Regions from separate parts of the Paenibacillus sp. 3LSP genome, predicted to be linked through region 2. Evidence: predicted binding sites of a transcription regulator. Region 2 holds the regulator's gene; the other holds the start of a gene.

Region 1 (3,413 bases), on a different contig from region 2:
TCTTGCGTGCTTTTGGATTTTCAGGCACTATGGACAGCCTTACCGTCATATATTAGGGTTGAAGTCCGGAAATGACGGGACAGGAGGTGCTAGTCACGATGCCCAGCTATTATCAGTATGGAATCAGTCCGCAGCTGGTCGAACGGGTGAAGTTCAAAATGAAAAATCCGGCGATCAAAGAGCGGATGAAACAGGTCGTCGACGGCCTCACCCGCGCGGATTTGCAGGATCGCGTTAAGGTGCGCAGGCTCGTTAGAACGGCCGCTTCTGTGCTTGGCGAAAGATTAAGCGGCGTTCAAGAAGAGCAGATCGTCCAATTCGTTATCGATCAGCGAATCGACCCGCGAAATACGCTTCACTTGCTGCGGTTATGGGGAATGTTCCGCTAAAGTAAGTGCGCAGCGATGCAGCGGGACGGGTGATAAGGCCCTGGGGAGGTACCCCGGCGGCCTTTTGCTATTTTTTCGGAGGATGATCCGGGGACAGGCGGGATAAGCTAAACGATACATAAGCGGGGCACAGGAGCGCCAGGAGTGATTTCTGCTTGCCAATCTCCGTGTTTTGTTTTATATTGACATGATAGTAGGTCAAAAATAAGGGAGGTTGTGGCGGATGACCCCGCGTACGAAGGAACAAAATGAAGAAATCAGGCTGCGCCGATTGGCTCAAATTCGTGTCGCGGCCGCCGATGTGTTTCTGGAGAAAGGCCTGACGCTAGAGATTCGGGACGTGGCCACTGAGGCCGGGCTTGGTTACGGTACGGTCTACCACTATTACAGCAATAAAGGGGATCTGCTGTATGACGTGCTGTGGACGGCGATGGACCGGGCCGGGGAATGGATCGACCTGAGGCCGGCGGAGCCGGAAGCGGCCGCCGTTTCCCTTGTTGCAGCCGGCACTCGGCTGCTGAAGTTGTGGGCCAAGGATCACGGCGTTTATCTGTTGTATAAGCTGGCGGCGGATGGATTCCAGATGCTTCCAGAAGCGCGGGCGCTGCCGCTGGCGGAGACGTTCCGCCGTCAGGTGTTGCAGCCGTTCGCCGCGGTGCTGGAGCATGGGGGATCGCCGGGGTCCGGTGTGATCGTTGCGACTGCGAGCACAGCAGCGGCGGGACAAGAAGCCGTTGGAGAGGGCGTCCGGCAGGCAGAACGGTTGCTGGCTGCGCTGGCCGGTTGCGCCGGCTCTCCGCTGCGCCAAGGCACGCTGGACCATGAAGCGGAAGACATTGCGCGCCTGCTATTGCATCGGCTGTCGGAGCGAACCCGACAGACCCTCGAAGGAGTGAGAGCTGAATGATCATTTTAAAATCGCCGCGGGAAATCGAAGAGATGAAACGGGCGAATCAAATTGTTGCGGATTGTCACCGGGAAGTCGCCAAAATGATTCAACCCGGAGTGACGACCAAGGAAATTAATGATTTCGTCGCCCGGCATATTACGAAACTGGGCGGCAAGCAGTTTACGAAAGGATACAACGGGTTTCCGGCCGAAACCTGCGCTTCAGTAAACGATGTGGTAGCCCATGGTTTCCCTTCCGACCGGCCGCTGCAGAACGGCGATCTGCTTAAGCTGGACATCGTGGCGGAGGCGGATGGCTGGTTTGGCGATTCGTGCTGGTGTTATGCGGTAGGTCAGGTGAGTCCTGAGGCGGAAAAGTTGATGCGGGTGACGAAGGAATGTCTGGAGCTGGGGATCGCCCAAGCGATTCCGGGCAACCGGCTGGGCGATGTGACTTCAGCAATTCAGAAGCATGCGGAAGCGAACGGGTATTCCGTCGTGCGCGATCTGCTGGGTCATGGGATCGGACGCAGCCTGCATGAGGAGCCCAACTACGAGCATGTCGGCGTAGCGGGTAAGGGCATTCGGCTTAAGGAAGGCATGGTGTTTACGATTGAGCCGATGATCAATGAAGGCACGTTCCGCATCATGATTGACGATGACGGCTGGACGGCGCGTACGGCGGACGGCAAATTGTCGGCCCAATTCGAGCATACGATCGCGCTGACGGCGGACGGACCGCTGATTTTAACAGCTCAATAAGCAGCAGCAAGCAGGAAAGAAAGGCGGATGCCCAAAGTCCGAAGGGACAAGGGCTCCGCCTTTTTTTGCATGCTTTCGCTCTGCCAAATTATCCAACATAAACCTGTTGCAAAAGGGAATATTTGTTCGTATTATGAATATAATAGGAACAGACGTTCTGATTAGAGGGTGAGCATATGACAGACAGCATGAAGAAGGGAGACGCATGAGCCCTATTCCCTGGCAAACGCAGGAGGAAGCGGAGATGATCAAGCAATATGTGCTGCTTCCTCTGTTGCTTGATGTGCTGGAACGAGACCAGCGCGCATTGGCATCCGCTTCGTTGAAGCTGCCTCAGGTATACAAGGGGCTGATCCGCTTGCTGCAGAACGCCGCAGCCGCGGATTTGGCCCGGGTGCGCCAAGGCATGCGTGAGCATGGACTGAAGGTATTCGAAGAGCGGCGGACGAACCTGGGGATTGAAGCCCGCTATTTATGCCGGGGGTATACGTACGAGTTCTCCATGCTCTGGGGATTGGTGAAGGCGGAACTGATCCGTCGGCTTTGCGCCTATCTAGGGATCGATGGGACGAAAGAGGGGATGTCCTCATGAAAGGTATCCCCCCAGCGCCCTTGGAGACGGAAGAAGATCTTCAACTGGTCAAAGAATACATTCTACTCCCTCTTCTCTTGGATGTGTTGGAAAGGGATATGAGAGCATTAGGGACCGTAAAGCTAAAGATGGACGTGGTATACGCAAGAGCCTTACACACTGCCCAAGATGTGATCACTGCAGATTTGACGTCGGTTCGGAAACAAATGCGCGACAGAGGGATCAAGGTGTTCGAGCAACAACGCACTGAATTGGGCATGGAGGCCCGCTATTTGTGCAGGGGCTATCAACATAGATTTTCCATGCTTTGGAGCTTGGTGAAAGCGGAGCTTAATCAATATTTGAGTAAGTATCTTAACGTCGACTTAAGGAGCGACAGCCTATGAAAAGCGATAACAAAAGTCGAGTCATCATGCTGGCGGATTGTCAATCCTTTTACGCAAGTGTTGAAAAAGCGGCCCACCCCGAGTATGCAGACAAACCTGTTGTGGTTGCAGGAGACCCCGCGCGTCGTTCCGGGATTATCCTCGCCGCGTGTCCCCTTGCCAAGCAATATGGGATCACTACGGCAGAGAGGCTGGGAGAGGCACTTGCCAAATGCCCGGATCTTGTGGTCATTCGTCCCCGTATGGAGGAATACATCAGGGTATCCTTGCAAATTACAGAAATTTATCAATCCTACACGGACTTGGTCGAGCCGTACAGCATCGATGAACAGTATTTGGATGTCACGGGAAGCTTACAGCTTTTTGGCGGTCCTGATAACATTGCGCGGAGCATTC
Region 2 (3,413 bases):
ACAAGCAATACACCAAAGAAGATATTTTGCGAATTGCTAAGGAAGAAAATGTACGCTTTATCCGTTTGCAATTCACGGACTTGCTGGGAACGATCAAGAATGTAGAAATCCCAGTCAGCCAGTTGGAGAAAGCATTGGATAACAAAATGATGTTTGACGGCTCTTCCATTGAAGGGTATGTCCGCATCGAGGAATCCGATATGTATCTCTACCCGGATCTGGACACTTGGGTGATCTTCCCTTGGGTGACCGAGGATCGCGTTGCACGTTTGATTTGTGATGTATACATGCCTGACGGCACTCCGTTTGCCGGCGATCCACGCGCGATTCTGAAACGTGCGCTCAAGGAAGCTGAGGAAATGGGGTACACTTCAATGAACGTTGGTCCAGAACCGGAATTCTTCCTGTTCAAAACCGATGATAAAGGCAACCCTACAACCGAATTGAACGACCAAGGCGGATACTTCGACTTGGCTCCTACGGATTTGGGCGAGAACTGCCGCCGCGAAATCGTATTGACCCTGGAGGAAATGGGCTTTGAAATCGAAGCTTCTCACCACGAAGTGGCACCAGGTCAGCATGAAATCGACTTTAAATATGCTGATGCAATCAAAGCAGCTGACCAAATCCAAACGTTCAAGCTGGTCGTTAAGACGATTGCTCGTCAACATGGGCTCCATGCAACGTTTATGCCGAAGCCGCTGTTTGGCGTAAATGGCTCCGGGATGCACTGTCACCAATCGCTGTTCAAAGGCAATGTCAATGCTTTCTATGACGAAAGTGATGAATTGGGCTTGAGCAAAGAAGCACGTCATTATATGGCCGGTATTCTGAAGCATGCCCGCGCATTTGCAGCGATCACGAATCCAACCGTAAACTCCTACAAACGTCTCGTACCTGGGTATGAAGCTCCTTGCTATGTGGCTTGGTCTTCGAGCAACCGCAGCCCAATGATTCGGATTCCGGCTTCCCGTGGTCTCAGCACACGGATCGAAGTGCGTAACCCGGACCCAGCTGCTAACCCATACTTGGCTCTGGCTGTGATGTTGAAAGCCGGACTGGATGGAATTAAGAAAGAGCTTCCGTTGGTTGATCCGGTTGATCGCAACATCTATGTGATGTCTGAAGAAGAGCGGGTAGAGGAAGGCATCCCAAGTCTTCCATCCGACTTGAAGGAAGCGCTCGGCGAATTGCTCCGCAGCGAAATCATCAGCGAAGCGCTGGGAGATCACGCATTAACTCACTTCTACGAATTGAAAGAGATCGAATGGGATATTTTCCGGACCCAAGTTCACCAATGGGAACGCGATCAATATATGACGCTGTATTAATCAGGGTTCACAGCCAAGCCAGCTCCCGGCATTTCAAGCAGGGGCTGGCTTTTTCTTATGGTGAAGACGAATGAATTACAGCTTTTGGATTTCGAAACAATGCCATGATTTCACTCGAATTGGGACAACTTATAGATATAAGGAGGTTCATGCAGATGACAGTAACCGAACTAAAAAGATACCAACGTCGTCGCTATCGGTTAAAGCAGTGGTGGATCACAGAGCGTTCGGGGCTAGGGTGGGGTACGCGCGGGCGCCGGGAGAAGAACGGCTATAATCCCATGAGCTTCTTAGACCTCGAATGGGAGTAAGAGGGGAAGTCATCAAGTTCCCCATAAAGTAAACAGGACGAAGCGGAAGTCACTGCATCGCTTCGTCCTGTTCGGTTTCCTTATCTTATGTGGCCTACGAAAGGGAAGATTTCAAATTAGTGCAGGTCGCGGAACAAGCCGATGACCTTGCCCAAAATGGTTACATGCTTCAAACGAAGCGGTTCCATCGTTGAATTCTCCGGCTGTAGGCGAATATGGTCACTTTCTTTATAGAACGTCTTAACCGTTGCTTCGTCATCCTCCGTCATGGCCACAACGATATCTCCGTTGTTCGCCGTCTGCTGCTGGCGGACGATCACATAATCCCCGTTATGTATTCCAGCTTCGATCATGCTGTCGCCAACCACGGAAAGCATAAAGACATCCCCTTCCGCTGCGTAGTGCTCTGGCAACGGAAAATAATCTTCAATATTCTCTGTCGCTGTGATCGGCACGCCCGCGGTAACCTTCCCAACAATCGGAACGCGGGTCACGCTGTGTGCAAATAAATTGTAATTCTCCGATTCCTCTTGACCCAGCAATTCAATGGCGCGCGGTTTCGTTGGGTCGCGGCGGATAAATCCTTTCTTCTCCAGACGGTCTAAATGGCCGTGAACAGTAGAACTGGAAGCCAATCCGACGGCTTCACCGATCTCCCGGACCGAAGGAGGATATCCCTTAGCGCGTACTTCGTTGCGAATAAACTCAAGAATAGCCTGTTGCCGGCTCGATACCTTTGACATTTACGGATCAACCCCATTTAGTAACGTTTGGAAAAATTATAACATAGAACTTCCGTTCGTACAAACATTAGTTCTAAATAGTTTGGGAGAAGAGAACTACTTTAAAAAAAACAAGAACAACTGTTCGAAAAAACTATTGAATCAAACAAATGTTCGTGTTATATTGAATACATGTAAAACAGAACACTTGTTTGGAGTGATGGTGAAATGTTGAAATATAGTTCTTATCAAAGCATCTATGAACAACCTTCTTTTCGTCGTCCGGTGAAGAGAAGTCTACATATGAATGTCTTCCTTAAGAGTAGATTGTCCAAAATCGTCCTGCTTTTAATCATCCTCAGCATCACATGTACTGGAATGGTACAAGCCTTTGCTGCTTCCACAGACAACGCTGACGGAACGTATCGGCCGGAATATGTCGTGGTTATGCCAGGAGATACGTTGTGGGAAATTGCTGTAGCACATAAGCCACAAGGACTGGACACAAGGGTCTATGTTCAGAAGCTGATCCGGACTAACGGGTTGAGCAGCAGTGCGATTCAAGCTGGCGATACGTTGATGTTGCCCAGTAGATAATTCATACGTTAAAAAATAATTCACAGGTTTATCAATGTATTCGAACAGAGCTTGTCTTAAGGTATTACGGCAGGGGTTGCCGCGCCTTGACAAGCTCTTTTTCTCATGTCAAAGTAAGAATTAATGCCCTGTGAGACATCATGGGTAGCATAGTATATCAAAGAAGCAGGTGGATTTATGGATATTGATGCTTTGGTTAAGCGGATTAACGAGCTGGCTCGAAAAGCGAAACAAGAAGGGTTAACGCAAGACGAACTCTTGGAAAGAGCCCAGCTTCGGGAAACGTATCTGCAAAACGTTCGCAGAAATTTTCGGCAACAGCTCGAGTCGATCGAGATTGTAGATAAATAGGGAGGAACAGGTATGGGGTCGTTTGACCGAAAAGTAGAACGCAATCAACGAAGAATGTACAAGAAAGGCAAAGGTTCCAATGTCGGACAAGGGACGCGCAA

The links. Region 2 encodes LexA, which represses DNA repair genes until DNA is damaged. Its sites were predicted from a motif close to CGAACATATGTTCG; they were not measured.
Region 1: a site for LexA is predicted at 2,155-2,168, ahead of RW092_RS23090 (YhjD family protein). Genes of this name have one in related genera too.

What each region holds. Positions count from the first base shown of each region.
Region 1 covers NZ_JAWDJI010000263.1:35,030-38,442, forward strand. Annotated here, with positions in the region: gene RW092_RS23075 (stage VI sporulation protein F) at 99-389, shown strand; gene RW092_RS23080 (TetR/AcrR family transcriptional regulator) at 613-1,296, shown strand; gene map (type I methionyl aminopeptidase) at 1,293-2,039, shown strand; gene RW092_RS23090 (YhjD family protein) at 2,245-2,631, shown strand; gene RW092_RS23095 (YhjD family protein) at 2,628-3,017, shown strand; gene RW092_RS23100 (DNA polymerase IV) at 3,014-3,413, shown strand, end outside.
Region 2 covers NZ_JAWDJI010000098.1:98,764-102,176, reverse strand. Annotated here, with positions in the region: gene glnA (type I glutamate--ammonia ligase) at 1-1,331, shown strand, start outside; gene RW092_RS08080 (hypothetical protein) at 1,487-1,642, shown strand; gene lexA (transcriptional repressor LexA) at 1,759-2,385, opposite strand; gene RW092_RS08070 (LysM peptidoglycan-binding domain-containing protein) at 2,743-2,961, shown strand; gene RW092_RS08065 (DUF896 domain-containing protein) at 3,139-3,312, shown strand; gene RW092_RS08060 (hypothetical protein) at 3,325-3,413, shown strand, end outside.